4 regions of the Pedobacter sp. KBW01 genome follow, and region 1 is predicted to be linked to each of the others. Evidence: riboswitches for the same ligand, from Rfam matches in the RefSeq annotation. Region 1 holds a riboswitch; each other region holds the start of a gene.
What was found. Region 1 has a riboswitch for S-adenosylmethionine ahead of DBR40_RS13285 (O-acetylhomoserine aminocarboxypropyltransferase/cysteine synthase family protein). Riboswitches for the same ligand answer to the same signal wherever they lie in the genome.

Region 1 (8,232 bases):
AAGAAACCATTGGCATGAAGAAGTTCGACATCAACCTATTAGGTGTGCCACATCTTTCGTTCGTAATGTCGGCAGGGGTACTAACCTGGCCCATTATCTTCATCATGACAGATATTATAAACGAGTATTTCGGGGTAAAACAGGTAAGGTTTTTATCTATTCTCACTTCTATTTTAATAGCCTTTGCTTTTATCGTGGTTTGGGGATCTATGCATTTAAGCGCAGCCGATTTTTGGGTGCATCAAAATATTAATGGGGAAGACCTGAACATGAACAATGCCTTCGCGGGTATTTTTGGGCAAGGCATGTGGATTATTGTCGGCTCAATAACCGCCTTTATTATAGGCCAGATGGTTGATGTGCTCATTTTTCACCGCATTAAGAAAATTACGGGAGAGCGGGCCTTGTGGTTAAGGGCTACGGGTTCAACACTCATTTCTCAGTTTGTAGATAGCTTTGTGGTAATTTTTATTGCATTTTACCTTAATCCACAATACCACTACACCTGGAAAATGGTTTTTGCCATAGGCTTAGTGGGCTATACCTACAAATTTATTGTAGCCATTTTAATGACCCCGATTCTGTATCTGGTACACCGGATTATTGACGGCTATTTAGGCAAAGATTTGGCGCATAAGTTAATGAAGATGGCAGGCAGAGGATAACAATAAAAACTAACCAAATATAAATACTTATGAAATTAAATTATTTAATGGGCCTTGCTGTGCTCTCACTTGCGGCTTGCAATAGTTCGGCAGAAAAACAAAAAGATCAGTCGCTGAATATTGAAGGCACCTGGCAGTTGGTTTCGGCTACTACCTCGCAGCATGGCAAAAGTGAGGTAACGGATTATACCGGTAAACTGAAAATGATCAAAATGTTTAACAATACCCATTTTGCATTTTTAAAACACAGTGTTAACCCTAAAGATACTGCTGATTTTGATGCCGGAGGCGGAACTTTTGTACTGGATAAAGATAATTATACCGAACACCTCGAATATTATAAAAACAAAAACTGGGAAGGAAAGACTTTTAATTTCAAACTCAGCATCAATAAAGATACTTTAACCCAACAAGGCGTAGAAAAGGTAGAAGGAGAAGGGGTGGACCGGGTGATTATTGAAAAGTATGTTAAAGTAAAATAAAACACAAAAGGCCGGACTCGCTCCGGCCTTTATGCTTAACAACAAAACAAATAAAAAAATTAACCTTAAAAATTAAGAAGCTGTTTAAAAATGAATAAATAATTCACAGGTCTATCAGGTGGGTGAGGACACCCACCTCTAGCGAATCCTAATGGGCGGTGGAGACAACGCCCATTAGATATTTCACAGAAATTTAAACAGTTTCTAAGTTTAAAGGGCTGCCAGTTCTTCGGCAAAAACATTTTCACTCAGCAGCTCCTGCTTGTAAATCTGCCGGCCGGTATAGGCCACAAAAACAGATTGATCTAAAAGCAATTCGCGGTTCTTGATCAGGCTTTCCAGCTTAACTGTTCCAACCACATATTTATAACTATCGGCAGCATAACGTTCGCTAATGTTATCAAATTCCAGTAAGGTAATCAGATCTTCATCTGCGTAGCGTAAATACACTTCCAGTAAAATTTCTTCAGTATGTTTTACACCGTTTTCTGAGTGGTACTTTTTATACTCATAACGGTAATCGTAGCGTAATGCGGCAATATCCGACAATACAGCTGCACCGGTTGGATGGCCACCTGCACCTTTACCATAGAAAAACTGTTTATCGGCAAAAGCAGCCTGTACTGCTACAGCATTATACTCGTTTTCTACATTATACAAGAAATCATCCTTAGCTACTAGTTTAGGCAAAACATAAGTTACCACATCTTTGGTATTTACCTTACGGGCTGTTGGTACCAGTTTGATTTTAAAATTTTTCTCGCGTGCATATTTAATATCGTACTGCGAAAGGTTTTGGATACCAATGTTCAGGATGATATCGGGGTTTACAAATAAACCATAAGCATGGGCCGTAGCAATAGCCAGTTTATATTTCGGATCGTAACCTCCCACATCCAAAATAGGATCGGTTTCGGCAAAACCTAAGTCCTGAGCTTCTTTCAATGCCGAATCGTAGCTCTGGTTTTCGTTAAATATTTTCGACAGAATGTAATTGGACGATCCGTTAAAAATGCCACTTAATGCATGGAACAATTCGTTATCGTAATATTCTTCCAAGTTACGGATAATTGGAATACTACCACACACTGCACCTTCATACAATAGGGAAGTACCGTGTTCTGCCTGTAAATCTACCAGCTCTTTTAAGTGGGTAGCAATCATTTTTTTATTGGCCGAAACTACATTTTTGCCATTTTTTAAGGCGGTAGTTACAATTTCGTATGCAGCATCTGCATCGTTAATCAATTCTACAATTGTATTGATTTCGGTATTATTCAGTATTTCGTTACGATCGGTAGTAAACAAATCTTTATTGAGCGTACGTTTCTTCTTTGGATCTTTTATCGCGATTTTAATGATTTCCAGATTCAGGTTCTGGCTCTGGATAATGTCCAGCAAACCTTGTCCTACAACTCCGAAACCAAATAAACCGATTTTTAAATTCTTACTCATTTTTATTTTGTGATTATACAGATAACCGGATTTTAACCGATCCTATTGTTCTTATATTTGTTTTTGTCTTTATTATTTAGCTTTACGCTTAAGTCTTTCTGCTTTTACTCTTTCTATGCAGTATGCTGTAATTTGATTATTTTCTTATCGCGGCTCTCTTTAATAAAAGTTCCGATAATATTGGTTAAAGTATTGGTTTCGATTAAGAACCCGTCATGACCATATTCAGAATGGATGGTGGCAAATTCAGCACCTGTAATGTGATCGGCCAGGTATCTCTGTTCTGAAATCGGGAATAAAAAGTCGTTTTCGATTCCAATTACCAGTGTGTTTGCTTTAACCAGCTTTAAGGCATCAGCTATGCTTTTGCGGTTGCGGCCAACATTGTGGCTATCCATTGCTTTGGTTAAATAATAATAACTGTATGCGTTAAAGCGATTGGTTAATTTCTCTCCCTGATAATTCTGATAAGACGAAGCCCTGAAATTATCAGTTTTATCGTTTACACTTTCTACCTGTGTGCTGCCATAGGCATTGTAAGTACGATAGCTTAAAAGTGCAATGCTTCTGGCTGCTTTCAAACCTTTAATGCCTCCATCAGGCTTATTGGCATAAAAAGTACGGTCGGTAGTAATGGCTAGTCGCTGACTTTCGTTAAAGGCAATTCCCCAGGGCGAATGCACGGCATTAGTAGCCACTAAAATCAGGTTCTCAATTTTATTCGGCTCAATAATGCTCCATTCAACAGCTTGTTGTCCACCTAACGAGCCACCAATTAATAGTTTAATGGTATCGATTTGTAAATGCGCCGCTAAAAGCTGGTGTGCTGATACAAAATCGCGGATGGTAAACTGCGGAAACGACAAGTAATAAGGCAGGCTGTTAACCGGATTGGTACTTAAAGGATTGGTTGTACCATAATTAGAGCCTAAAACATTAGCACAAATAATATAATGATCGTTTGGATTGAATAAAGCGTTTTGCCCAAACAAACCTTCCCACCATTCAAAAACATCGGCATTGGCAGTAAGCGCATGGCAAACCCATATTACGTTATCTTTCTTTGCGTTTAATTTGCCATATGTTTGATAAGCGATTTGCAGGTTACGGATTTTTTTTCCGCTTTCGAGCTTAAATTGTTTGTTATATTGATATGTTGATGCTGTGCTCATGCTAAAATAATGCTGATGGTAATAAAAAAAGGATTAGGCTTGTAAACTGGCTGCACTTACTGATAAGCCAATTGCTGCAAAAGCCTGCTCAAAATCGGCCTTAATGTCGTCGATATGCTCGATACCAACTGATACGCGAAGCGAGTTCGGTTTAACACCTGCAGCCAGTTGTTCGCTATCGCTTAATTGCTGGTGTGTGGTAGCCGATGGCTGGATAATCAGCGTTTTGGCATCGCCCACGTTTGCGAGGTGCGAAATCAGTTTTAAATTATCGATTAATTGGGTTGCTCTTTCTTTGCTGCCGTTTAACTCGAAAGATAAAACTGCTCCAAAGCCATTGCTTAAATATTTCTTTGCCAAATTATTGTATTTACTGCTGGCCAAACCAGGATAAGCCACTTCTTTAACTGCCGGGTGATTTTCTAACCAGGTAGCCAATTCTAAAGCATTATCTACATGGCGTTGTACACGAAGCGATAAAGTTTCGAGACCTTGCAATAACAGGAAAGAGTTGAACGGCGCAATAGCCGGACCTAAATCCCTTAAACCTTCTACACGGGCACGAATAATAAACTGAATATTGCCAAAAGGACCGTCGACACCGAAAACATCGCTAAAAACCAAACCATGGTAGCCTTCTGATGGTTGACTAAATTGTGGAAACTTACCATTTCCCCAGTTATAATTTCCGCCATCAACAATTACACCACCAATGCTGGTTCCATGTCCGCCAATCCATTTGGTAGCCGATTGTACCACTACGTTAGCGCCATGTTCTAATGGTTTAAACAGGTAACCTGCAGCACCGAAAGTATTATCAACAACTAAAGGAAGATCATATTTTTTGGCAATAGCCGCAATTTTTTCAAAATCGGGCACACTAAATGCCGGGTTACCGATAGTCTCTAAATAAATAGCTTTTGTTTTATCGGTAATTTTAGCTTCAAATTCTTCTGGCACATCCGGGTTAGCAAAATCAACATGAATACCCAAACGCTTAAACGCTACTTTAAACTGATTATAAGTACCGCCGTAAACATGAGATGAAGAAACAATGCTGTCGCCAGCCTCCAGGATATTATTTAAGGCAATAAATTGTGCTGCCTGACCAGATGCTACTGCTAATGCTGCTACGCCACCTTCTAAAGCTGCAATGCGTTTTTCGAAAACATCGCTGGTTGGGTTCATGATCCTGGTATAGATATTACCGAACTCTTTTAAAGCAAATAAATTGGCTCCATGCTCAGCATTTTTAAAACCGTATGAAGTGGTTTGATAAATAGGAACAGCCCTTGAGCCTGTAGTTGGATCGATTTCCTGACCTGCGTGTATTTGTAAAGTTTCGAATTTATATGAAGTTGACATAATCTTTAATGCTTAAATTTTTAAATGTTGAATAATCTGTAGGGATCAGATTAACCTAAAGGTTAAAGCTGTGTGGGCGTATCCCGTTTTAGCGGGACCTTCCAGTTTGAAAAACACAAAAAGGGAAGATTTTTAAATTACTGTATGCAACAGCACATACAAGTAATCGCCTGCATATTGCAACACATAAAAGACATAGAAAGATCTTCTACTTTTTTAAGGTTTGAACCAGGTTCGCTTAGCGATTGAAGATTTAATGTTTTCATCAGTTAAAATTTATATCACCAGATAACACCGTGTTAGCCAGTCAGGAATTGGCACCTTCTCTTTCTGAGGGTTGCCAGTGGGTCATGGAGCCAGTCTCTCGCCACTTCTTTATAAATCAACCTCTGAAGATTGACTTTTACTTAGCTTATTGCCAAATAATATTCCAAATGTCTGAATTTAATTTTAATCCACAAAATAAAATTTTGAATTTAAAGCAAGCTACTGTGAATGAGGGTGCTAATTTTAAATAATTAAGGCTCCTTAAATATTTTAATATAAAGTTAATGGTTAAAACTTTAAGTTTGTGTTACCTATCTAAATCTAATCATCATGAAAAATGTAAAATTCTATGGTTTGGCAATACTATTTACTGTTGCCTGCTTAAATAACGTTAATGCCCAGTTTGGTGGCTTAAAAGATAAACTACTAAAAGTGGGTACAGCACAGGGTGCTAAAGCCTTAGGGGTTGATAAATTCCTGAAACAGCCTGCTGCCATTACCACCAGTTTTGAAGATGTGAATCGCGAAGGCGAGATGATGCCCGATTTTAAATCGAAGGAGAAATTTCAGCCTTTATATTTATTACCTAAAAATCCGGAGGGCGGTTATGTGCTTTGCGAAGGTTTTTACGAAATGACCAATAAAAGCTATTGCCTTAAAGCCGGAACCTTTGCCCCTTCAAAAGGCGATGGCTACATGTTTGCTCCGGTTTTAGGACCCAAAGAAGAAATTGTAGTATCGATATTAAAGAGTGCCGAAAAGCACCCCGAAGTAGAACAGCACGATATTCAGGTTTTATTGTGGACCATTATTGCCCGCACAAAATTTGCCGATTACAGCGGCCAGGTTAAACTTACTGCCATTAAGTTACTTACACCTAAGCAACTTACCCAGTTAGAAGGTGGTGCTTTGGGCATTTTACCTTTTGATGTAATGGAGAAAGCTAAAGATCAGTTGCCATCAGGCTTAAAAGCTGTGTTTGAAGCCGAAAACAATATCAGGCAGTTGGTGGCATCAGGCAATTACACCTATGCTGATATGGAGAAATATGCAATTGTAGCAGGTATGGCACCTCCAAGAAGCGATGTGCCCAGCGGCATCTGGACCAAACATCCTGATGGTTATTATGTTCGCTATTTTCCTTCGGGCTATTCAATTACTAAAGTGCAGATTTATGTACCTAAAGAGTTATTGGCCAACGGCAACAAATTGGTTTACGATGCCGCAGGCGATATTGCTTGTCCGGCCAATACGGGTTCACAACGTTTAGCGCAAACCAATGAGCCTTTAGAAGCCAATTATTCGCTTAAATTAACTACGGTTTGTAACCCGAAATAGTTTTTAAGTCCTATAGATAACCCTATAAGGTTTTAGAAACCTTATAGGGTTAAATGCTAGTTTAAAGCCTGCTCCAAATCAGCAATAATATCATCTGCATGTTCCAACCCAACCGAAATGCGCAACAGGTTTTTAGGTGTTTTACTATCCGGTCCTTCAATCGAGTAGCGGTGTTCAATCAAACTTTCAACGCCGCCTAAGCTGGTAGCCTGCGCAAACAACTGCACTTTATTAACCGCTTTACTTGCTGCCTCTACACCACCTTTTACCAGGAACGACATCATACCACCAAAATCTTTCATTTGGCTTTTAGCAATTTCATGTTGGGGATGCGTTTCCAATCCCGGATAAAAAACAGCTTCTACCTTCGGGTGCTGATTTAAATATTTAGCTACTTTTTTACCATTCTCGCAGTGACCTTTCATGCGGTATGCCAGGGTTTTAATACTGCGCGTTAACAGATAGCAATCAAAAGGCGATGGAACGGCACCACCGGTTTGCTGCACATTCTTAATTTTATCCCACAGTCCATCCTTTTTCGCTGTAATCAAAACGCCACCTAATACATCGCTGTGGCCACCCAGGTATTTGGTACTGCTGTGCATTACAATATCAGCCCCGAGCAAAATCGGGTTTTGTAAAATAGGAGAGGCGAAAGTACTGTCGCAGGCAAAAGTTATATTGGCTGCCTTTGCAATTTTAGTTATTGCACTTATATCCGTAACTTTTAACAAGGGATTGGAAGGTGTTTCAGACCAAATGAGTTTGGTGTTAGGCTTAACAGAGGCTTTAACCAGATCCAGGTCTGTTTGGTCGACGAAATCAAATTCAAGTATATCGGCGAAAATGGTAAGTAATTGTTTTTTAAAGCCCCAATACATATCATCGGGTGCAATAATATGGCTCCCTGCTTTTAACGCCTGAAACAAGGCCATACCCGAAGTATTGCCCGATGAGAAAGCAGCTGCATCTTCACCGTATTCTAATTTGGCTAAAGTGTTTTCTAAAGCAGACCGGTTTGGATTGCTTACCCGGCTATACATATGGCCTCCAGGGTACCCGCCATGCTCATCGCGAAAAAAAGTTGTAGACAGATTAATGGGAGGAGTAACATCGCCTGTAGCACTGTTAACGAGATTAGATGCGTGAATAGCAAGGGTTTCGGGTTTCATGATAATAGGGGTTGATCGAAATAATATCAGATTGCAATTTAATATTTTGCAGCTAATTTAAACTTCGTAATTGTTTTGGCAAGATTTATGTAACAACTTTGACAGAATTTAAATTAAACTAAAATGAAAAGATTATTTATAGCTATCGCAATCGCATGTTCTACTTTAGTAATGTTACAAAGCTGCAATACTGCAAAAAGGGTAACCGCAGGTGTTACCGGTAGCAGAGGTACAGTAGTGCGCGACTGGGTAGTAAGCAATGTAGCTTTAGAAGGTTTACCTGATGGTGCCGTGCAAGGTTTATTCGGCGAGAAAT
Region 2 (8,232 bases), on a different contig from region 1:
ACCGTTTTTGGTAGTAGAGGCACCTTCATTAAGACCTTTCACTTTTACCGATACCCCGAGGATGGGTGTTTGATCGTCGGCCGAAGTGACCACACCGGTTATGAGCCTTTTTTGCGCAAAGGTATTGATTGCAAAAAAGAGTATTGTGGTTATTAATAGTATGTTTTTTTTCATTTTATGTGTTAAAATTTGGGCATAACAAGGGCTGTTGCACTTTTTTTCTGCGCAAAAACGATGTGCCGTTCCTTTAATTATCTAGTTTTTGGCCGGGTTGTTTTTGGCGGTTAAAAATCTTTCATCAGTAAGCGCTTTCAGAAATTCTACCAGGTCATTGATATCGCCATCGGATAGATTGAGTGGTTTATCGAGTGATAAGTCGCGGTTAAGGCCATCGTGCACCACTGCTGATGGATTGTTGTAGTAGGTAACCACCTCTTTAAGCGTTTTAAACTGTCCGTTATGCATGTAGGGAGCGGTTAAGGCCACATTGCGCAGGCCAGGTATTTTAAATTCGCCAATGGCCGTGCTGTCTTTCGTGATGGTAAAACGTCCGGCATCTTTGAGGGTTTTACCATTATAAAGGCCAATATTTTTAAAACGATCGGCGGTAAAATCTTCTCCCGAGTGGCAGTTATTGCAGTTGGCCTTACCAATAAACAACAGCCGCCCGCGGGCTGCCGCAGCCGAAAGGGCATTATCATCGCCATTGATGTAACGATCGTAAGCACTGTTATTGGTTTCTAAGGTCCGCTCAAAAGCAGCAAGTGCTTTTAACAGGTTATCTTTGGTAGCCGGCGATTTAAATACTTTTGCAAAAGCCTCGACGTATGCCTTATCCTTGTTCAGCCTTTCTACAGCTTCTTCAATGCTCAATCCCATTTCATCGGGTGAAGTAATGGGGCCTAAAGCCTGCTCTTCGAGCGAAGCTGCCCTTCCATCCCAGAAAAAATGTGTGCGACCAGATAAATTGGTTAAACCGGGCGAATTGCGTGCGGTTAGTTTACCGCCAATACCAATGCTAAAAGTGGCCGTATCAGCAAAGGCAAATTCGGGCCTGTGGCACGATGAGCAGTTAATGGTTCTGTCTTTCGAAAGGATGTTATCGAAAAATAAACTGCTCCCAAGTTCTTCTTTGGTTTGGATTTCGCTTACGCCGCCTCCAACAAAAGCTGCCTGGGTAAGCAACAGCGCAATAAAGCTCAGTATGATGATAGCACTTCTTTTTTTCATCGGTTCAATTCTGTTTCTTTTAGCCCTGATTAAGCTTATAAAATCGTTTGGCAGTTTGTTTTAAATTGGAAAGGCTGTATTGTGAACTTGCTTTGAGCCATCGGCTTCGCCATAACGATCCGGCAACAATACAGCCTTTCTTATTAAGCGTTTTAGTTTAGGTTGGTTTATTATCCGGCATTCGCCACTAAGGCTACATCGATATCAAAATCATCGTATATTACTTTATCACCAAGGTTTTCGAAAAAGTTTTTTGATCTGAACTTGATATCATATTTCGTACGATCGATGGTAATTTTAGCTTTGGCGGTTAACTTTTTACCAGCAACATCAATTGCCGCCGGAAAACTTACCTCGTTGGTAATGCCTTTAATTGTGAGTTTACCGGTTAAGCTATACTGGTTGCCACTTCCTTTTTTGGCAGATGTAATTACAAAAGTTGAAGTCGGGAATTTCTCAGTACTGAAAAAATCTTCGCTTTTTAAGTGCCCAAGCAACTTTCCGTTTGTGGTGGCGTCGGTAACATCGGTTACGGTAATCGATTTGGTATCGATGGTAAAACTGCCTGATTTAAGTGTTGTACCATCAATTACAAATGTTCCTTCGCTCACTTTTACGTTGCCACTGTGTTCGCCAGTAGCTTTTTTGGCCAACCAGGTTAGTTTGCTGCTGGCATTATCTACTTTGAACGATTGCGCCTTTGAAGCATGATTAGGTGTAACAATTATTTTCTTTGATGCAGATCCGTTGTGGTTTGCCGCAGCAAAGCGGTTCGACTGTGATAAAGCGCCTAAAGAGGCCAGGGTTAATAGCGAAATGGTTAATGTTAGTTTCATTTTGGATTTATATTTTTTAGATAATACCGGTTAAACCATCAGCTTAACCGGCGTAAGGATATGATTATTTGCTTTTTTGCGTGTTTTTATCGCCTGTTGCCGAGGCAGTAGCCGTAGCATCTTCTGCAATCAGTTCATCTAACAAAGCGTTAAATTTTTTCTCGTATTCTTTATAGTATTTTCCGGTAACGGTGCCGGTATAACCCGTATAAATTTCTCGTACTTCGCCTTTTCTGTCGATGATAATGGTAGTTGGAAAAGCAATAAATTTATTGAGTGCCGGCAATTTCTGCGATACCAGTTTTTTATCGGCCAGGCCACCAAAAAGGATATCGTATTTTACATCGTATTTATCGCGCAGTTTGCCCAGTGTGTATTTGGCGTACTCCAGGTCGTCTTTTTGTTCAAAGCCAATGGCAATGGCCTCTACTCCTCTTTTCTGGTTTTTGTTAAACCATGGCGAAAGAAATACCGTTTGATCGGTACAGTTCGGGCACCAGGTACCCACAATTTCTACAATTACCACTTTACCTTTGTACTTATCGTCGCTTAGCGAAACCGATTTCCCGGCAAGATCAGGGAAGGTAAAATCGAGCTTTTTATAACCTTCTTTTAAGAATGTAATTTTGTAGGGATCGGGCAATTCGGCTTTATCGTCTTTTGCACCATCAAATTTGGTATTATCGTAAATTCCGGCCGAAATTACGCCGCTGATGGTACCATCAGGATTGATTTTACCTTTGTAAATTTTAGGACTTGGGCCCGTAAAGCCCGAAAGCACAAACTCATCACCTTGTACAGTACCTTCCAGTTCGCGGCTATCGCCGGTTACCTGCATAATTACCCCGGTTAGCTTGTTTCCGTTTTGTTTTAGTATCGCCACCTTGTCAGGCACCTGTTCTTTTGAATAGAACTTAAGCTCCCATTTGCCCGATATATTGGCCGCCGGTGCCACATCTTTACCCGGCTCAACAAAGCGGTACTTTTTGCCATGCTCGGCAGTAAAAGGAAGCGAATTGCCCCTGAAACCCGGCACCAAACTGCGATACTCGCCTGATAATGTACCATCATCATTTATTTTGGCTACCAGGGCTGCATCGTAAGTATTCATTTTAATAAATACCGAATCGGGTGCAATGCGTTTTACGTGGAAATCATCGCGACGGGTGCCATTTAACAGGGTAAAAGTAGCATGTTCGAAATCCTTGCCTTTAAATTCGAAGTTAAAAGGCACCTGGGTTTCGCTTACATTAAATACACCGCGCCAAACCCCTTCTTTTATTGTTTTTTCTACAGCTACCGGTTTTACACCATCGGCCAAAACCTGTCCACCAATAAACAGTGAACTGAGCAAAACTGCTCCTTTAAAAATTTTATGTACGCTCATTTTATTTTGGTTTTTTAATGATTATTTTCCTTTTATCGATTCATTCTTGTTTACTGCAGCAGTTTCTGGTGCTGGTTCAGCAATCAGTTCGTCTAGTACGCGATTAAATTTCTTCTCGTAATCGTCGTAATATTTACCTGTTACCGTGCCGGTGTAGCCGGTGTAAATTTCGCGTACCTCTCCTTTTCTATCGATGATAATGGTAGTTGGGAAAGCAATAAATTTGTTGAGTGCGGGCAGTTTCTGTGCTACCAGTTTCTTATCGGCCAGCCCACCGAATAGGATATCGTATTTGATATTGTATTTATCTCTCAGCTTTCCGAGCGTGTACTGGGCATAGGCCAGACTGTCTTTTTGTTCAAAACCAATGGCAATGGCTTCTACTCCGCGTTTTTGGTTTTTGTTAAACCAGGGCGAAAGAAAAACAGTCTGGTCGGTACAGTTCGGACACCAGGTACCCACAATTTCTACAATTACCACTTTGCCTTTGTATTTATCGTCGCTCAGCGAAACGGCTTTACCCTTAAGATCAGGAAAAGTGAAATCGAGTTTTTTATAGCCTTCTTTTAAAAAGGTTAATTTATAGGGATCAGGCAGGTTGGCATCGTTGTTTTTAGTGGCATCGAACTTGATGTTTTTATAGATACCAAAACCCTGATCTCCTGATAGCGTGCCATCTTCATTTACTTTTCCTTTAATAATAAAAGGACTTGGACCGGTAAAGCCCGATAAAGCGAACTCATTTCCTTGTATGGTGCCTTCAATTTCACGGCTATCGCCTACAACCGTCATAATTACGCCCGTAAGCTTATTCCCGTTTTGTTTCAGCACCGCAATTGATGCAGGAACAGCTTCTTTACTGTATAATTTAAGTTCCCATTTGCCCGATAGGTCGGCAGTAGGTTTTACATCTTTACCGGGCTCTACAAAGCGGTAGGTTTTACCAGGCTCGGCCGTAAATGGCAGAGAGTTCCCCCTGAAACCTGGTACCAAACTCCGATACTCACCACTTAATGTACCATTGGGTTCTATTTTGGCCACCAGGGCTGCATCGTAAGTATTCATTTTAACGAAAATCGAATCCTTTCCAAGACGCTGCACATGGAAATCATCGCGACGGGTACCATTTATCAAAGTAAAAACAGCGTGTTCAGGATCTTTGCCCTTAAATTCGAAATTAAATGGAACAGCCGATTCGCTCACCGTAAATACACCGCGCCATATTCCTTCTTTAATAAAGGCTGCGGGTGGTTTAACTGTTGCCGAAAAGGCCGAACTACTGATCAATAGCCCCAAAGAGAGGCCTTTTAGTGTGGGTAGATAGTTTTTAAAGTTCATGTTTATGGTTTTAGTTTAGTAATTCTGTTTTAAAACCCTGTGGAGCAGACATACCATTTCCATGACTGGTAAATTACCAGCCGCTTAATCAAAAAAGAAAAGCATGTTTGAAGCTGTAAATGCTATTTACAACAGCAGGAGTTTTGTAGTTTAAGTGTTTTCATATCTTAGTTAATTTATTTTTCCCCCGAAAAATTTCGGACGAATGAGTAAAGCACTTATTTCATTGCTGAAAAGTTGCTAGAAGATCGACGAGGCTCCCTCTCCCTTCTTCTGTATAAATCATCTACTAGTATAGGGCATAATACCAGACTTCTATAAAAGGCAAAAAGGAAAAAAAGGAAAAAACGGCCTTTAGCATATCGCTAAAGGCTTTTTTTATGGTTTATAGGTTGGTAATTATTTTATTTCCAAATTTCCAATCTACCATTTACTACCAGAATACTACCATTTTGGAAAGGCAAGATGATATTTTAAAGGGAGTTGCTACCATTTATCACGAAAAAATAGCTTAAAAGGTATTTAAAAGCTGTTTATCCAGAATTTAAATTTCTTAATATGGCGGCCATAGGTAAGACTATTTTACTGTAAAAAAAGTTAGAAATATAAGAAAATTTTACTCTTTTTTGGGTTGGTAATGCAGTTGGTTGTGCAGTTGGTTGTGCAAATCGATGTAGTTTAATGCATTGTAAATACCCGTAAAAAGTATAAAAATAGGCTAAAAAAGCTTATAAATCGAACAAACACCCCCCTATAATGCAATCAGCATATTTATGGTCAAGTATTTAAATACTTGAATACTAGCTAATTAAGGTTGAATAAAATTGGTTATTTATAAAAAGATATGTGTGCGCGCCGGTTAGCTCATGCTATTGATTCTTATACTAGCTTTGATCAATGCCATTGCTTTAACCTTCTTTAGCTTAATATCTTTAGGTGCATGGTGTTGGTTTTGAGAAACCAATTTGATATAATCATCCCCTTTGTCTGATTTCTGCACGTACTTTACTAGGGTCATATCATCGCCATGCTCGTTTATATAGACTAAGTACATTTCGCCCCAATAAATACCGTCTTGAAGGTCGTTTATAAGTTTATACATCACAATATCACCACTTTTAAGCAATGGGTACATACTGTCTCCAATAATTGGTAACGCCCCGTCACATGAAGGCATATTTGGGATAGTTATGTAGTCTATAATATTGTGCTTTCCATTAAATGTAGGAAGCACACTCGCAGCAGCGTTGGTATCATAAAGCGGTATTCGTTGCAATTCTCTCTTTTTATCCGTCTTTAATAAAAAAGTCTGCTCAGGCTCTACAACAGATTCATTTATATCGGATGCAATCATTTTTCCCCTACCTGTCATAAGCCAAATAGGATTAATATCAATGAATTTGCTAAGAATATTTTCTAATACATTAGAGCCGATACTCTTATTTTCTTTAATAGCTTTTGAGATTGAGCCGCGTGAAACGGCTAATTTATTCTCAAACGCATAAAGGCTAATGCCTTTATCTTCAATATACTGACTAAGTCTTTGTGCTACCATATGAAAAAAATCTTACAATAAATTTGGTTATAAGAAAATAGTCTTATACCTTCGTGTAAGTATTTACAAATATGTGAACAAGCATGGAACAAACAAAACCAAAAGTAGATTATCCTGAAAATCTTTATTTACGGGAAGCCGTAAAACAATCAGGTATTTCAATTACACACTTAGCAAAAAAGCTGGGCTTCAGCAGGAAGGTGGTGAGCGACACCGTTAACGGAAAATACAAAGGCTCAAACATCATCCCTTCTTTAAAAGAACTTCTAAACCTCAAAGGAGAATAACAATGCCTCAATTATGGAATAACATTTTGGTAGTAACCAAAGATGAACTTGTGCCAAATTGGTACAAAAAGGAAAATACCCTTTATAGCGAAATTACCCGATATGCTAACAAAGCGTACGGTATTAAACGTGTTCAGCTGGGCGGTAACGGCCGTCAGATGTTTATTTCTTTCGATAGTTTGCCCCCAGTTGTTCAGGATGGCATCGGTGATCCCCGGAAATTAAACCATGTACTTGACCAGTTTTATAAAGTTGATGGCGAAGCCGTAAAATTCTTTACAAATTTCAAATTTGAAGACGGAACTTACCTTGATACCGAATTTCAGGAGCGGTATATCATCAATGCAAGCGTTTTAAAGGCCATAATTTCGCTTAGAAGTGCCAGGGAAAACGAACGTAGGACAAAAGGTAATTTTAGTGGTGCGGGAATTGCTCAAACCCTATTATCTGATGCACAAAGCTTCAATGATATACTAGAAAAAAAGTACAAAGTTAGGCACACTTTGCCACCAGGTGAAAAGCAATTTAAAAAGACTTTAAAGGACTTTGAAACCATTGGTTATGCTGGCATTATTTCAGGAAGGCATAAAAATGCCAACCGTCGTAAAGTTGATGATATTACCATTGAGCTACTAAACAATCTTTTTGCCGGACAGCCAACCAAACCGACTGCTACAGAAGTTCATCGTCAGTATGAGGCTTTTTTGATGGGTTATTTGGAGGTGATCAATAATGAAACATCTGAAATATACAACCCTTCAGACTTCAAAAAGCTTGGTGCTACAACAGTAACCAATTACATAGCACAATGGAGCAATAAAATTGGTACGCACGGCAAACGTAGTGGTGACCGTCAAAAATTCATGCAGCAGTTTAGCCCTTACCACTCTTTATTGAAGGCGAAATTTGCAGGTAGCATAATTTCAATAGATGATAGGCAACCGCCTTTCAAAATGGCAGATGGTAACCGTGTCTGGTTCTATAACGGCATCGATTTAGGTTCTGAAGCTTTCACCTGCTGGGTTTATGGGAAGAGCAAAGAGGGCATTATCATGGAGTTTTACCGCCAGATGGTAAGAAACTATGCTGATTGGGGTTTCAACCTTCCTGCTGAACTTGAAGGGGAAATGAGTTTGAACAGCTCATTTGTTAATACCTTCCTTAAAGAAGGCGCGATGTTCCAGTATGTGCGTATTGAAGCCAATAAAGCACGTGCCAAAAGGATTGAAGCTTATTATAGGCCATTGCGTTATAATCTCGAAAAAAAGCGTATTGGATGGCTTGCAAGACCTCATGCATTATCAGAAAGTAATCAACCTGGTTCGCAACCAGCACCCACACTCTCTTTTAATGACATTGTACAGGGCTGTCTGGAAGATATAGAAACATGGAACAACATGCCTCACAGCGTACACACGCACATGAGCCGTTGGGAAGTGTTTTGCCAAAAACAAAATCCAGATTTACAGCCAACAAATTACGCCGCAATACTTCCGCACATCGGTTACAAAACCCCTACGAGCTGCAACGTTGGAATGATACAGCTTAATAACTCATTATTTCTTTTGGGAGATGAAGGCCGTATTGCTACAGGTAATA
Region 3 (8,232 bases), on a different contig from region 1:
TGCTATTAAGATTACAGAATAGCTTATAGCGATCAGTATATTATTACGGGTATTTTTTTTCATCAGCGTTACTGCAAATTTATGAAAATTAGCGGGTTGATATATTTTTTAACTGCATTTTCTTGTCTTTTGTTTATAATTTTTAACATAAATTAACCATAACAAAGGCTGAATTGAATTTTATGAGATATATTTTTGAATTTTTAAAGGTGTATTTAGAAAGAATTTACCGAATTTTATCAAAATTAAATTTATGAATAGAGTTACCGAGCAAGAATCTAACTACAGCCACATCGATAAGATGTCGGTGTTGGAAGTCTTGCAGGGCATTAATAACGAAGATAAGACTGTAGCTTTTGCTGTAGAAAAATCTTTGCCTCAGATCGAAAAATTAACTTCGGCAGTTGCCGAAAGAATGAAAAAAGGTGGTCGTCTTTTTTATATCGGAGCGGGTACCAGTGGGCGTTTAGGTGTGGTAGATGCATCAGAATGTCCGCCTACCTATGGTGTACCTTTTGATTGGGTTGTAGGCATTATTGCCGGTGGAGATACCGCTATCAGAAGGGCTGTAGAATTTGCAGAGGATGATGCTGAACAAGCCTGGGAAGATTTGCAGGAGTTTAATATTAACGAAAAAGACTGTCTGGTTGGCCTGGCTGCATCAGGTACTACTCCTTATGTTATTGGGGGCTTAAATACGGCACGTAAACATGGCGTTTTAACGGGTTGCATTGTTTGCAATACCGGCGGACCAATTGCTGCAGAATCTGACTTCCCTGTTGAAGTGGTGGTTGGCCCTGAGTTTATTACCGGTTCTACAAGGATGAAATCGGGAACGGCACAAAAACTGGTTTTAAATATGCTTAGTACTACGGTTATGGTACAGTTAGGGCGTGTGGTTGGTAATAAGATGGTTGATATGCAATTAACCAATCATAAGCTGGTAGATCGTGGGACACAAATGGTTGCTGATGAGCTGCACATTGGCTACGAAGAAGCTGCTGAGTTGCTGAACCGCTACGGAAGTGTACGTAAAGCTGTAGAAGCCGGACAACATTAACAAATGATTGAAGGATGGAATGACAGAATTGGAGATGGGCTTAAACATTCACTCATTCAAAATTCGTTCATTCAAAATTAAATTAATGACTGAAGGGTAGAATGATTGAATTGGAGATGGGCTAAGAACATTTACTTATTCAAAATTCGCGCATTCAATAATTAAAAACTATGCACGAGATTGAGCCTTATTACCAGTGGCGAGATGATTATATTTCGGCTGAAGATGAACGTTCACCGTTTTATAATACCGAATATTCTGAGCTTTACTTCGATAAGCAGATTTATAACTTTTTACTTCACCCACAATGGGATGAATTTGGATCGAGCACACTGTACATGAAGGTGCTGTATGCCGATTACGATCGCGGTTATGCCATAATAGAGTTTATCGGTGAATGGAACGATGCCATCAACAACGATATTATGTTGCTCAAACGGGATGTGGTAGAGTTGATGATGGATGAAGGCATTAATAAATTTATCCTCATCGGAGAAAATGTGCTCAATTTCCATGCTTCTGATGATAGCTATTACGAAGAGTGGTTTCAGGAGGTGGAAGATGGCTGGATTGTTGGTGTGAATTTTCAGGAACATGTAATTGCCGAGTTTCGCGATAACAACATCGATTATTACATTAACTTTGGCGGCGATTTCGATAATCTGCCTTGGCGTACATTAAAGCCACTGCAGTTCTTTAAAAAAGTTGAAGAATTGCTGACAAAAAGATTGAACTAAATGTTTATTTTTATATAATTTAACACGCAAAAAATTAAAATGGAACAACAAAATTATCAATATCAGGACAACAGTGTTTTTGTACAGGAAAAATCTGTGTCTAAAAAATTCTTCGCTAACGTTTTCTTATGGATGTTCGTTGCATTGAGTTTATCTACAGTAGCTGCTTATCTTTTCGGTACCAACGAGCAGTTAATGCAGTATCTTTTAAATATTAACCCTGCAACAGGCAAAGTTAGTATGTCTATATTTGGTTATATAGCCATGTTCGCTCCGCTAGGCCTGGTTTTATTAATGGGCTTTGGTTTAAGCCGGTTATCATTACCTGCTTTAATAGGCGTATTTATGCTTTACTCTGTATTAACCGGAATTAGCTTAAGCTTTATCTTGTTAACATATACTTCAGGTTCGGTAGTAAGCTGTTTTGCAGGTGCAGCCGGAATATTTGGAATTATGGCATTTATGGGGTATACAACCAATATCGATCTAAGCAAATTTGGTCCGATTCTGATGGTTGGGGTAATTGGTTTAGTAATTGCCAGTGTAATTAATATGTTTATTCAGAGCGAACAGTTCAGCTTGTTTATGGCTTTTATTGGCATTGCAATATTTACTGCATTAACAGCTTATGATGTGCAAAAGATTAAAAGAATTGGCGAAGGTATTGAGGCCAGCGGAGAACAGGTTCTCCAGATTGAATCTAAGAAAATGGCGATTGTAGCTGCGTTATCTTTATACCTGGATTTCTTAAACATCTTCCTGTTCTTACTACGCATTTTCGGAAGCAGAAAATAAACGGTTTAAACAGAACAATATTCTTAAGGCTGTGCAGTTTTGCATGGCCTTTGTAATTTTATTTGGCCACAAGGCGATAATTTTTGGAAATGATGCCGCTTTGTTGCATTTTTGTATGCTTATTAAGAAAGACGGAGGGATTAGACCCAACGAAGTCTTAGCAACCTGTGCCACACAAGGTGCTAAATTCTATTCTGCAAATAGCGGAAACAGATAAGTTTAGGATTACGATTCACGTACCAACTTTTTAGATAAGCCATTAATTTAGGAAACAAGTATGAAGTATTAAGACAATTTTGCCTTTACTTTTTGCTGCCACCTAATAAAAAGTGAGTTATCAATATTTCAACGCTTGATACTTGCTACTTGCTACAACAACAACAATGAGCATTAGAGAAGAATTAGAAAAACGTATTTTGGTGATTGATGGTGCAATGGGTACCATGATTCAGCGATATACCCTAACCGAAGAGGATTTTAGAGGGGAACGCTTTAAAGATCATCCCTGTGATGTAAAAGGCAATAACGATTTGCTTAACATTACACGCCCCGATATTATCAAAACCATACACCTCGAGTACATGGCTGCTGGTGCCGATATTATCGAAACCAATACCTTTAGTACACAGCGAATTTCGATGGCCGATTACCAAATGGAAGACCTTTCTTACGAAATGAGTTTTGAAGGAGCAAGGGTAGCCAAAGAAGCGGCCGACGAGTTTATGGCGGCTAATCCCGATCGCAAGTGTTTTGTTGCAGGTGCCATTGGCCCAACCAACCGTACCCTTTCTATGTCGCCGAATGTTAACGATCCTGGTTTTAGGGCGGTTTATTTTGATGAATTAGAAGCAGCTTATTACGAGCAGGTTCGTGGGTTGGTAGATGGTGGCTCGGATGTGTTGTTGATCGAAACCATTTTTGATACCCTAAATGCAAAAGTGGCTATTGTGGCCATTAAAAAATACGAAGAAGTAATTGGTCGTAAGCTCGAGATTATGATCTCGGGGACCATTACTGATGCTTCAGGAAGAACATTGTCGGGCCAAACGGCGGAGGCTTTCTTAAACTCGGTAATGCATGCCAAACCATTAAGTATCGGTTTTAACTGTGCATTGGGAGCTAAAGAAATGCGTCCGCATATCGAAGAGCTTGCCGCAAAAGCAGGTTGTTATGTTTCGGCTTATCCAAATGCAGGTTTACCCAACGAGTTTGGAGCTTATGATGAACAACCACACGAAACCGCTCACCTGGTTGATGATTTTATTGCATCAGGCTTTGTGAATATTGTTGGTGGTTGTTGCGGTACCACACCTGATCACATTGGTTGCATTGCTAAAAATGCCCGGAAAGCTGAGCCTAGAAAATTACCTGTGCTCGAACCTCATATGCGTTTAAGCGGACTTGAGCCTGTAACCATTACCCCAGAAAGTATTTTTGTAAATATAGGCGAAAGAACTAATATTACCGGATCGCCAAAATTCTCGAAACTGATTTTAGGTGGCGATTATGAAGCTGCTTTAGCAGTTGCATTACAGCAGGTAGAAGGTGGCGCGCAGGTTATTGACGTGAATATGGATGAGGGGATGCTTGATTCGGAAGCAGCCATGACCAAATTCCTGAACCTGATTGCTTCTGAACCTGATATTGCCAAACTACCCATTATGGTCGATTCATCAAAATGGTCCGTGATTGAGAATGGCTTAAAATGCCTGCAAGGCAAGGGGATTGTGAACTCTATTTCCTTGAAAGAAGGCGAAGATAAATTCCGCGAAAGTGCCCGTAAAATTATGCAGTATGGTGCTGCGGTTGTGGTAATGGCTTTTGATGAGCAAGGACAGGCCGATAATTACGAACGCAGAAAAGAAATTTGTAAAAGAAGTTACGATATTCTTGTAAACGAAATCGGTTTCCCGGCAGAAGATATTATTTTCGACCCGAATATTTTAACCGTGGCCACCGGCCTGGAGGAACACAACAATTACGCAGTCGATTTTATTAACGCCACCCGCTGGATCAAAGAAAATCTGCCTCATGCCAAGGTAAGCGGTGGGGTTTCGAATATTTCGTTCTCTTTCAGGGGTAACAATGTGGTTCGCGAAGCCATGCACTCTGCATTTCTTTATCACGCCATTCAGGCAGGTTTAGATATGGGGATCGTAAACGCCGGTATGTTGGAGGTTTATCAGGAAATTCCACCCGAATTATTGGAAAGGGTAGAAGATGTATTGTTAAACCGTAGGGAAGATGCCACTGAGCGTCTGGTAGAATATGCCGATACCGTAAAATCGAAAGGGAAAGAGATTGTTAAAGATGAGGAGTGGAGAAAAGGATCGGTTGAAGAAAGGTTATCACATTCATTGGTAAAAGGTATTGTAGAATATCTGGATGACGATGTAGAGGAGGCCCGCCAGAAATATGCCCGCCCGATTCAGGTAATTGAGGGGCCATTGATGGATGGGATGAATATTGTGGGAGATTTATTTGGTGCAGGTAAAATGTTCCTGCCTCAGGTAGTAAAATCGGCTAGGGTAATGAAAAAAGCCGTTGCATACCTCTTGCCTTTTATTGAGCAGGAAAAACTCGATAATCCCGATCAGGATCAGAATTCATCGGCAGGTAAGGTTTTAATGGCCACGGTAAAAGGCGATGTGCACGATATCGGAAAAAACATTGTGGGTGTGGTGCTGGCTTGTAACAACTTCGAAATTATAGATATGGGTGTGATGGTTCCTGCACAGGATATCATCAAAAAAGCCAAAGAAATAAATGCCGATATTATTGGTTTAAGTGGCTTAATCACCCCTTCCTTGGATGAAATGGTTCACTTTGCCAAAGAAATGGAGCGCGAAGGTTTTACTATACCTTTAATTATTGGTGGTGCAACTACCTCACGTATTCATGCTGCTGTAAAGGTGGCACCAAATTATTCGGGTCCGGCTATTCACGTATTGGATGCATCCAGAAGTGTTACGGTTTGCAGCACTTTGATGAATCCCGATACCAAGGATGAATATGTAGCCGGTATTAAAGCCGAATACGATAAAGCGCGTGAAGCACATTTAAACAAACGTTCGGATAAGCGCTTTAAAACACTGGAAGAAGCCCGAGAAAATAAATTTAAGATAGATTTCCAATCCAACCTACCTGTTCCTGAATTTATTGGAACGAAGGTTTTTGATAATTACCCATTAGAAGAACTGGTGCCTTATATCGACTGGACCCCGTTTTTCCATACCTGGGAACTTCGTGGCAGTTATCCCAAAATTTTTGACGATAAAAACGTTGGCGACGAAGCCAAAAAGCTTTTTGATGATGCACAAACTTTGTTAAAAAGAATCCTTGACGAGAAATTGCTAACGGCAAGAGGCGTAATCGGTTTCTGGCCAGCAAATGCAGATGGAGACGATATTCAGTTAACAGTTGGCAGTAATCAGCTGGTAAATAACTCCGAACTGAAAACTGAAAACTCCCAACTGGTAACCATACATACCCTCCGTCAGCAGGCCGAGAAAGTAGACGGACAACCTTATTATGCCTTGTCTGATTTTATTGCACCGAAAGAAAGCGGTATTCAGGATTATTTTGGTGGCTTCGCCGTAACAACGGGTATTGGTATTGATGAATTAGTAAACGAATTTGAAGCTAACCACGACGATTACAATAGCATTATGGCTAAAGCACTGGCCGATCGTTTAGCTGAAGCTTTTGCTGAGCGCATGCACGAGCGTGTACGTAAAGAGTACTGGGGTTATGCCAAAGATGAAAATCTAAGCAATCAGGAACTGATTAAAGAAGAATATGCAGGTATACGTCCGGCACCGGGTTATCCGGCTTGCCCAGAGCATACCGAAAAAGGAACTTTATTTACTTTGCTCGATGCGGAAAATAAAATCGGATTACGCTTAACCGAAAGCTATGCCATGTATCCAACGGCAGCCGTAAGCGGTTTTTATTTCGCACACCCCGATTCGAGATATTTTGGTTTAGGTAAAATTACCAAAGATCAGATTGAAGATTATGCCATCAGAAAACATATGCCTGTTGAAGAAGTGGAACGGTGGTTAAGTCCAAATTTAGCTTATTAACATTGTTGCTTTGTCATCCTGATCCGATAACTATCGGATGTAACCAAGGATCTCTTAGCAAGAACATATATTTGATTTTGCAGTTATAAAAGAATAATAACTGCTCCCATGTTAGAGATGCTTCGTTAGCGCTCAGCATAACAACAAAAAACTGGTTATGAAGATTACAGACCATATAAAAAACGCAAAGGGTAAAACCTTGTTCTCTTTCGAATTATTGCCACCAATGAAGGGGCAGAGCATCCAGTGGGTTTACGATGCCATCGATCCTTTGCTGGAATTTAACCCGCCCTTTATCGATGTAACTTCCTTACGTGAGGATTACATTTATAAAGAACAGGAAAACGGTTTATTGCAAAAGGTTTCGTACCGTAAACGCCCTGGTACCATTGCCATTTGTGCGGCTATTATTCATAAATACAAGATTGATGCTGTGCCACACTTAATTTGTGGTGGTTTTACTAAAGAAGAAACTGAAAATGCACTGATTGATTTGCAGTTTTTGGGGATTGATAATGTGCTGGCGCTACGTGGCGATGCCCGCCAGGCCGAAGCCTCCTTTATTCCAACCAAAGGCGGTCACCATTATGCTACCGATCTGATTCAGCATATTAAAGACCATAATAATGGTAAGTTTTTGCACGAAGATATCGATACCTACAAAAGTGATTTCTGTATTGGTGTAGCAGGCTATCCGGAGAAACATTTCGAAGCACCTAATTTAAATGCAGACTTTAAATATCTGAAAAAGAAAGTTGATATGGGCGCTGAGTTTATTGTTACCCAGATGTTTTTTGATAATCAGAAGTATTTCGATTTTGTTAAAAAATGCAGGGAAAATGATATCAATGTGCCGATTATTCCGGGTTTAAAACCAATCAGTACCTTAAAACAGTTAACGGTTTTACCTAAAATTTTCCACCTCGATTTGCCAAACGAATTAACCGAAGCCTTATCGTATGCTAAGAACAATGCCGAGGCTAAAGAAATTGGTACCGAGGCCATGATTAAGCAGTGTAAAGAATTGATGGATTTCGGCGCACCTGTACTGCATTTTTATACCATGGGCAGACCGGAGCAAACCAAAGAAATTGCCAGGGCGATTTTTTAACAGACTTTAAAACATCTGTTAGGTTTTAAAAACTGACAGGTTTGAATGTTTCCCAAACGACTTAAACTGTATTTGACCATGAATCATTTAAATAAAGACAAGCAAAACCTCGATAGCATCTTAACAGAAGTAAAACAACAAGGGATGGCTTATTTAAATCAAATTCATGGACGTACTACGGCCAGTAATGCTGTTGTAGAACTGATAAATAGTTTAAATGAGGAAGGCCTTGGTACTGTGGGTGCTTTAAAGCAATTTAACGAGCGGTTCGAACCTATTATCGTGGCATCATCAGGTCCGCGTTATTGGGGTTTTGTAACTGGAGGCACAACGCCTGCTGCTATTGCCGGCGATTGGCTGGCTACCGTTTACGATCAAAATACCCAGTCGGCAAAAGGCAATGGCGATGTTTCTGCTGTGATCGAGCTCGAAACCATTCAACTT
Region 4 (8,232 bases), on a different contig from region 1:
CCATGACAGGCCACTTTTATCGCCTACAGGCCTTATCATGCTTAATTTATCAGCAGCCTGATTGCTTTGCAAAACAGTGGTTAAGTGGTCCCAGCTGCCAACCTTGTTCCAGGCGAAATAAGTAATAATAAGTGCCCCCGCGATTAGTACCACGCTTTGGATGGATTCGGTAACCACCACTGCACGCAAACCACCAATAATGGTGTACAGCCCGGTTAGTGCGGCAATAACTACAATGCTGGTGTACATATTGATGCCGAAAAGTGTTTCGAGTACAATACCACCTGCTAAAAAAGAAAAGGCAATGTGAATAATAATGGCCGAAATAATGGAAACAAAGGCCAGCCAATCGCGACAAGCTTTATTATAACGCCTTTCTAAAAAATCGGGTAGGGTAGTTACGCCTGACCGGATGTAGAAGGGAATAAAGAACAAAGCCAGCAGTATGAGTGTAAAGGCAGCCATCCATTCGAAATTACCATTCAGCAAACCACTGTCGAAACCGCTTTGGGCCAGACTAACCAAATGCAAACAAGAAATATTGGTGGCAAATAAGGCCAGGCCAATCATGGGCCATTTTAGGGTTTTGCCAGCCAAAAAGTAATCGTTAGATGAACTTTCTGTCTTTTCCTTTTTCCGGCGTCCGCTCCATAAACCTATGGTTACAATAAACAGGATATAGGCAATGGTAATAACAATATCTATAGTACTAATCATGGGCTGTTTATTTTAAATCGCAACTCGATCCGGCTTCCTGAGGGGTAACATACACGCCGTTTTCAATTTTAATCGGATTAACAAAGTGTGCTTTAAGGTGTGGAATATGTTCTAAAAATAAAGCTTCGTGCCCCATGGCAATGTGGTTAAACAGTACCAGGTGCTGGTGCAGTTGACCCATATCGCCAACATGCGGCACTACCGGAACACCGAATTTTTTAGCCATTAAGCTAATGGTAATAAACTCGCTAACGCCACCTACGCGTACAGCATCTACCTGGGCGAAACCTGTGCAGCCAGTTTGCAGGTAGTTTTTAAAGATGATGCGGTTAGGTACATGTTCGCCCAATGCCAGTTTTATGGGGTTGATGGCTTTTGCCAGTGTTTGGTGCGCCAAAACATCATCGGGATGGGTAGGTTCTTCAACCCAGTAAGGATTCATGTTTTTGAGCTCGTTGCAAATAGAAATGGCCTGGGGTAAAGTCCATTGCTGATTGGCATCGAGCATTACTTTCGAGGTTTCGCCCGCTACTTCGCGCACAATATTGGCCCGGCGTATGTCTCTTTGCGGATCGGCAGAACCCACCTTTAATTTCATGGCGGTAAAACCACTGTCGATAGCTTTCTTACAGTTTTCGCGTACTTTTTCATCGTCGTAATTAAACCAGCCAACTGAGGTATCGTAACCGGTATAACCCGTTGCTAAAATGCCCTCACGGTCTTTCTTCGAATCGACCTGGGACTGCAAAAGCTCAATGGCTTCTTCTTTGCTGAGTACATCTTCCAGGTAGGATAAATCGAGTGTGTTTACAATTTGTTCGGGTGTTAAATCAATCAATAATTTCCAAAGCGGCACACCACGTTTTTTGGCCCACAAATCGTAACACGCGTTGGTAACAGCGGCCAAACCCAAATGTACCACACCTTTATGGGGTCCTAGCCATCTAAATTGCTGCTCGTTTGAGAGGGTTTTAAATGTTTGGCCAAAACCTGCCATCAGTTCCTCAATATCATTACCTTTTATTTTATCGGCGTAAAAAGCAGCTGCTTTACAAACCAGGTCGTTACCCTCGCCTAAAGTAAAGGCCAGGCCATTACCGGTAAGGCCGCTTTCATCGCCCAGTTGAGCTATCGCATAAGAGTATTGCGGATCTTTATGTATAGCATCACTACCAGCACCTGTAGCCAGTTCAAATCTTTTGTCGAGTATATTAATTTTATGGATCATATTTTAAATAATGGTTCTGTAACCTAATTCTGCACCACCGCTTACCGGCAAAATGGTACCGGTTATAAAGCGTGCTGCATCACTCAGCAGGAATACGCAGGCATCGGCAATTACATCCCCATTGGGCATATTGCCTAAAGGCTGCAGTTTGTTAAGGTATTGTTCTAAATCTGTTTTATTGGGTTGCTCGTTGCTCCAGGCTTGTAGTGTAGGCGTATTAATGGCTGCAGGTGAAATGGCATTCACCCGCACCTGAAAGGGAGCATAATCTAAAGCCATGGCTTTGGTTAAGGCGTTTACAGCGCCTTTGGTGGCCACGTAAGCGGCATGGTTTTCCTGACCAATGCTGCCCACCAGCGAACTGGTACTCAGGATGCTTCCCTTGGTGGTTTTTAAATGGGATAAGCCATGGCGGGTGGTAAATAAAATACTTTTCAGGTTAATGTTCATCAACAAATCCCATTCACTATCGCTGGTTTGGTGTAAAGGTTTTGAAGGACTGGCAATAGCTGCATTGTTGTGGATCGCATCTAAACGGTTGTATTTGTTAATTACCAGTTCTATAGCAGCCTGTACTTCTGTTTCCTGGCTTACATCGCATTGGATAAAAGTATTAGGCTGAGCCAGTTCACTTAATTTTTGCTCAGCAATGGGGTTTTTATCTGCTATACAAACAATTGCACCTGCATTACTGTAGGCTTTGGCACATTCCCAGCCAATACCATCGGAGCCGCCTGTTAACAGGATCACTTTTTGGTGTAAATTTTGGTTCATTTTATATCCTTAATTTTTAACCTTGTCGGGTTACGGATTCATTTTATTGATTTGGTTAGTATGGGTAATTACTCAAAGTTAGGCCGAAGAAAGACTAAATTCTAAAGCTCTGTTTGCTATTTTTGATGTTATTTTAGCAAGTATTATACTTTGTTTGCTTTATTTTGATAATGTAGCGTATATTTGACTCAAGGTTGTTATCTCCAAATAGGATCTGCTCACTTAAGCAGTGTTTGGCGTGGTATTGACCTAACCAAATATAAACTATATAAAAATGCCCTTATGAAACCGGTTTTTGCTAAAATACTGGAAGGTTTGGATAATGAGATCTTTAAAACGAAGGTAATAGATCAGCCTTACTTTTCTACAGCTTTTCATTTTCATGTCGAATGTCAGATTACCTACATGGTTGAAAGTGAAGGCAAACGCATTATTGGCGATAGTATAGAAAATTTTGAAAAAGGTGAGCTGATTTTTCTTGGCTCCAATATTCCGCATGTTTGGTACAACCGCGAAGCCTATTTTGACGATAAGGTAAACCAGAAACACGCGCGTTCTATTTCGGTATTTTTTAATCCGGATAAGCTGATCGAATTGCTGGTACAGCTGGGTAATATGCAGAAAATGAAAGCGGTATTGCAGATAGCCGGTCGGGGAATGAAGTTTTATGGGGAAACCAAATCGCAGTTAAAAAAACTCCTGGTACAGCTGGTAAAAGAGGAAGAAGATTTTCCGAAAATGATTTCGCTGTTTAAAATACTCGAGGTATTGAGCCATACCAAAGAGTACGATTTACTGGCCAGTCAGGGTTATACCAATACCTACCAGCTAAAAGATAACGACAGGATGGATAAGGTATTTAAGTATGTGTTCGAAAACTTTGCTACCGATATGCAACTGGACGATGTTGCCGCGTTGATTAACATGAATAAACAGGCTTTTTGCCGTTATTTTAAAAGCCGCACCCAAAAAACTTTTGTTGAGTTTGTAAATGAAGTACGTATTGGCCATGCCTGCAAGCTGATTACTGATGGCGAAAGGCAAATCGGTAACCTGGCTTACGAATGTGGTTTTAATAGTCTGTCTAATTTTAACCGGTTTTTTAAAGAAGCCAAAGGTGTAACCCCACGCGATTACAAAAAGATGGTGGCTACGGCTTAGTACTTTTAATTAACCAGGGAACAAAGCTTTAGATTGCATTTACTTTTTCAATAAAGCATCAATCTCGGTATTAAACTCTTTTTTAAATTCGTCGTAAAATTTGCCTGTAGCCGGACCATTAAAGCCGGTGTGTATTTGGGCAACATTTCCCTGTTTATCGATAATAATGGTAGTAGGGAAAGATACAAACGAATCTAATGCAGGTAAGGATTCGGCTACCACTTGTTTATCGGCTGTACCGGCAATAACCTGATCGTATTCGATACCAAAGCGCTCTCGGAAACGGCTCATTACTTTTTTAGCATATTCTGGTTCAGTAGAGCGTTCGTAATGTAAGGCAATAACCTCTACACCACGTTTCTTGTTTTCTTTATACCAAGGGGCAATAAAGGTAGCTTCATCTACACAATTGGGGCACCAGCTGCCAGTGATGGTTAAAACAACTACCTTGTTTTTGTATTTTTCATCTTTTAACGAAATCTTTTTTCCATTAACATCTGCGAAACTAAAATCGAGGGTTTTATAACCCGGTTTCAGGTAGGTGAGTTTGTAGGCATCGGGCAGGGCAGCGTTGTCATTCTTAACACCTGTAAAAGGCTGACTTCCTCTTGCACCTAAAATTTCACCGCTTAAAGTGCCATCGGACTGGAAAGTGCCTTTGTAGTAAGCAGGAGAGGAGCCAATAAAGCTTGATAACTGAAATTCGTTACCTTCTACCACGCCTTCCAGGTAGCGCGAATCGCCGGTTACACGTAAAAAAGTACCGGTAAGTTTGTTGCCTGTTTGCTTAAATAAACCTACTGTTTTTTCGTCCTTGCCATTTGGCGATTTGAAAACCACATCGTAGCTTCCGGAGTAATTGGCTGTTACAGGTTTACCGTCTGTTTCGAAACGGTAGTTTTTACGCTCGGCTACAATGGCCAAAGGTTTACCGGTCTGGCCTTGTTTTCTTAATGTGCCGGTAAGCTGATCGCCAGTTATGGCAAATGCCAGTTCGTTATCAAACTGATCGAGTTTGACAAAAAGCGAATCGGCAGTTTGTTTAACTAAACCGCCTTCAAAACTTTCTTCGGCATTGCGGAAATATAATTTCTGCTGACCATTTTTTTCGTTGATATCAAAGTTGAAAGGGATTTCCAATCCTTCTTTTACTTTGGCAACTCCGCGCCAGCTGCCGAGTGCTACAAAGGCATTAGACTTTTCTTTATGGGCTTTTACCCCTGTATGATTGGCCAATACGGTTTGATCTTGTGCAAAGGATATGGTAGTTGATATGGCCAAAACGGCTGTGAAAATTGATTTCAGATTCATTGGGATGTGTTTTAATCGACTAAATTGGTCGACAAATATACGGCTCGTATTTGGCAAGAAAAAATTTTCAGATAAAAATATATAAAAACTATAGAATTACTGGATTTAATTATACCTTTGCCCCAGTTATTTAAAAATGCTTATCAAGAAAGGCGGAGGGAATGGCCCTGTGAAACCTTAGCAACCATCTAAGTTTTAGAAATGGTGCTAATTCCATCCCGGATGAATCTGGGGTAGTTAAGTCAGCAGTTTGCGTTATCCTTATTAATATGGAGCACTTCTGACTTTTGGTTGAGGTGCTTTTTTTGTACCCGGGCTTTTTTGAAAGTAACTTATTTACTAATGATCATTTCCAGATGAAAAAAACAGACGTACTAAAATCTATTTATTTAAACCAAACGAGGTATTTCCGAATGCGTATGCCCTGTTAAGATGCATTCATTTTAACGGGCTTTTAAGCTAACCAATCCTTTCATTTTTTAAACAAAAAATACGGTTTATAGCCGTGGTGGAAAGGTATTGCCCAAATTATTGTCTCCATTAACTAATTATTACAACACAAGATGTTCAAAAAAATTAAATCAATAGCGTTTATTTTGCTGCTCTTTACGGCGCAGCAGTTACTTGCGCAAAATGTACCTGTTGCAGGTACGGTAAAATCGGCCGAGGGCGAAACCCTGCCGGGTGTTTCTGTTTTGATCAAAGAAACCAAACAAGCTACCACTACCGATGGTAAAGGGGTTTTTAGCATTAACGCACCCGAAAAAGCTACCCTTATATTCTCATACATTGGCTTTAAAACCCAGGAAATACCTGTTGTTAAAGGTAGTCCTATCGCTGTGGTATTGCAATCGAGCGATCAGTCGCTTGATGAGGTTGTAGTTACTGCTTTAGGTATATCGCGCCAAAAGAAATCGCTGGGTTATGCCGTTCAGGAATTAAAGGGGCAGGATTTGGCCGAAGCTAAAGAATCGAACCTGGTTAATGCCATGGCTGGTAAAATTGCCGGTGTAAGGGTAACCAATAGCCAGGGAAGTATGGGGTCGTCGCGCGTGGTAATCAGGGGTGAAACTTCCATTGCCGGTAACAACCAGCCACTGTTTGTGGTAGATGGAATTCCGGTTAATAACTCGCAGTTAAACTCGGCCGGTGCCCGGGATTATGCCAATACCATTTCGGATATCAATCCTGAAGATATTGAATCAATGAGTGTGCTTAAAGGCCCAAATGCAGCCGCATTGTACGGATCGCGGGCTGCAGCAGGCGTAATCCTCATCAAAACCAAAACCGGTAAATCGAAAAAAGGATTGGGAATTGCCGTTAACTCGAACGCGGTTTTAGAAAGCCTGCTTACCCTTCCGGTATATCAAAATGCTTTTGGACAAGGCTCTGAAGGTAAATTTAGCTATGTGGATGGTGCTGGTAAAGGTTTAAATGACGGGGTTGATGAGAGCTGGGGACCGAAACTGGATGGCAGACTAATTCCGCAGTTTTTCTCTAAAGGTGTAGCTGTTCCTTTTGAAGCGCATCCGGATAATGTTCGCGATTTTTTCCAAACCGGTTATTCCTTAAATAACGGTGTATCGATTGCAGATGCCGGAGAAAAATACGATTACAGGATCTCTTACAACAATTTAAAGCAGGTAGGTATTGTGCCTAATTCGGGACAGGGGAAAAATTCGTTTGTGCTGAATACCAGCCTTAAAATAACCCCGAAATTAACTTTAACGGCTAATGCCAATTACAGTAAACTTAATTCGGATAACTTACCGGGTACAGGTGGTTCGCGCTCTACGAGTACCATGTTGCAGTTTACCTGGTTTGGTCGTCAGGTTGATATTAACCAGTTGAAAAATTATTTGGATGAGAATGGAAAAACGTTTAACTGGAATAACAGCTATTACAGCAATCCATATTGGGTAGCTTACGAGAATACGGTATCGCAAAACAGGAACCGCATAATCGGGAGTTTAGCGTTGAATTATAAAATCATAGACGGGCTTGATTTAAATTTCAGATCAGGAACGGATTATTATAACGACAGGCGTAAAGTACGGATTGCTTATGGTACCAACGGAACACCATTTGGATCGTACACCGAAAGTGCTTTTACGGTAAACGAAAACAATACCGATGCAACCTTAAACTTTAACAAACAGCTAAACGATGATTTTAGCCTCGAATTGCTGGGTGGGGGGAATATCCGCAGGCAGTATATCGAACAAAACGACCAAAGTGCACCTAAACTGGCCATTGCTGGACTTTATACGCTTAAAAACTCACGCGATCCATTGGTATCATCAAATAACCTGTCACGTTTAAAATCGTATAGTGTGTATGCTTCAGGGCAACTTGGTTTCAGAAATTACCTTTTTGCCAACATTACTGCCCGTAACGATTGGTCGTCTACCTTGCCTGCTCAAAACAGGTCGTATTTTTACCCCTCGTTTAATGGAAGTTTTGTAGCTACCGAAGCTTTGGATATTAAAAGCGATGCCCTTAACTATTTAAAAATACGTGGTGGCTGGTCTAAAGTAGGTAAAGATGCAGATCCTTACCGTTTGATTAATACCTATGTTTTTAGCGCTCCGTTTTATGGAAATCCACAGCTGAATACAGGATCTATTGATCTTAATCCTAACCTGAAACCTGAAACCACCACATCAACCGAATTGGGTGTTGAGGCGGTATTCTTTAACAAAAGATTGCGTTTCGATTTAAGTGCTTACAATACCAATAGTTATAACCAGATTTTAGCGGCAGATGTGAGCCAGAGTACCGGTTTTAGTTCAAAATTGTTGAACGCCGGAAAAATCAACAATAAAGGTATAGAGGCGCAGTTGGGCATTACGCCAATTAAAAAGGCTTTTACCTGGGATATCGATCTAAACTTTGCCGCAAACAGGAGCAGGGTAATTGAGCTGGATGCCGAAAAATTATTAACCAATTATGTTGTAGCTTCTAACTCAGCACAGGTAATTGCTACTGTGGGTCAACCTTATGGATCGTTATTTGGTACCGCGTTTTTAAGAGATGGCAAC

Region 2: it holds a riboswitch for S-adenosylmethionine, as region 1 does, so the genes downstream of both, DBR40_RS08835 (peroxiredoxin family protein) here and DBR40_RS13285 (O-acetylhomoserine aminocarboxypropyltransferase/cysteine synthase family protein) in region 1, are expected to answer to the same signal.
Region 3: it holds a riboswitch for S-adenosylmethionine, as region 1 does, so the genes downstream of both, metH (methionine synthase) here and DBR40_RS13285 (O-acetylhomoserine aminocarboxypropyltransferase/cysteine synthase family protein) in region 1, are expected to answer to the same signal.
Region 4: it holds a riboswitch for S-adenosylmethionine, as region 1 does, so the genes downstream of both, DBR40_RS11280 (SusC/RagA family TonB-linked outer membrane protein) here and DBR40_RS13285 (O-acetylhomoserine aminocarboxypropyltransferase/cysteine synthase family protein) in region 1, are expected to answer to the same signal.

The regions. Positions count from the first base shown of each region.
Region 1 is NZ_QAJQ01000012.1:370-8,601, reverse strand. It holds gene DBR40_RS13305 (queuosine precursor transporter) at 1-665, shown strand, start outside; gene DBR40_RS13300 (hypothetical protein) at 695-1,147, shown strand; gene DBR40_RS13295 (homoserine dehydrogenase) at 1,358-2,602, opposite strand; gene metX (homoserine O-acetyltransferase family protein) at 2,716-3,774, opposite strand; gene DBR40_RS13285 (O-acetylhomoserine aminocarboxypropyltransferase/cysteine synthase family protein) at 3,808-5,139, opposite strand; SAM riboswitch class I at 5,413-5,523, opposite strand; gene DBR40_RS13280 (hypothetical protein) at 5,737-6,744, shown strand; gene DBR40_RS13275 (trans-sulfuration enzyme family protein) at 6,801-7,916, opposite strand; gene DBR40_RS13270 (hypothetical protein) at 8,040-8,232, shown strand, end outside.
Region 2 is NZ_QAJQ01000007.1:552,614-560,845, forward strand. It holds gene DBR40_RS08815 (TonB-dependent receptor) at 1-174, opposite strand, end outside; gene DBR40_RS08820 (cytochrome-c peroxidase) at 256-1,230, opposite strand; gene DBR40_RS08825 (YceI family protein) at 1,401-2,066, opposite strand; gene DBR40_RS08830 (peroxiredoxin family protein) at 2,131-3,453, opposite strand; gene DBR40_RS08835 (peroxiredoxin family protein) at 3,475-4,791, opposite strand; SAM riboswitch class I at 4,965-5,075, opposite strand; gene DBR40_RS08840 (S24 family peptidase) at 5,651-6,346, opposite strand; gene DBR40_RS08845 (helix-turn-helix domain-containing protein) at 6,430-6,633, shown strand; gene DBR40_RS08850 (hypothetical protein) at 6,636-8,232, shown strand, end outside.
Region 3 is NZ_QAJQ01000002.1:91,659-99,890, reverse strand. It holds gene DBR40_RS01540 (S41 family peptidase) at 1-63, opposite strand, end outside; gene murQ (N-acetylmuramic acid 6-phosphate etherase) at 254-1,060, shown strand; gene DBR40_RS01530 (hypothetical protein) at 1,231-1,797, shown strand; gene DBR40_RS01525 (Bax inhibitor-1 family protein) at 1,837-2,592, shown strand; SAM riboswitch class I at 2,709-2,812, shown strand; gene metH (methionine synthase) at 2,976-6,677, shown strand; gene metF (methylenetetrahydrofolate reductase [NAD(P)H]) at 6,835-7,788, shown strand; gene DBR40_RS01510 (pyridoxal phosphate-dependent decarboxylase family protein) at 7,867-8,232, shown strand, end outside.
Region 4 is NZ_QAJQ01000010.1:147,785-156,016, forward strand. It holds gene DBR40_RS11255 (sodium:solute symporter) at 1-717, opposite strand, end outside; gene DBR40_RS11260 (enolase C-terminal domain-like protein) at 725-1,945, opposite strand; gene DBR40_RS11265 (SDR family NAD(P)-dependent oxidoreductase) at 1,949-2,719, opposite strand; gene DBR40_RS11270 (AraC family transcriptional regulator) at 3,002-3,880, shown strand; gene DBR40_RS11275 (peroxiredoxin family protein) at 3,920-5,191, opposite strand; SAM riboswitch class I at 5,329-5,435, shown strand; gene DBR40_RS11280 (SusC/RagA family TonB-linked outer membrane protein) at 5,755-8,232, shown strand, end outside.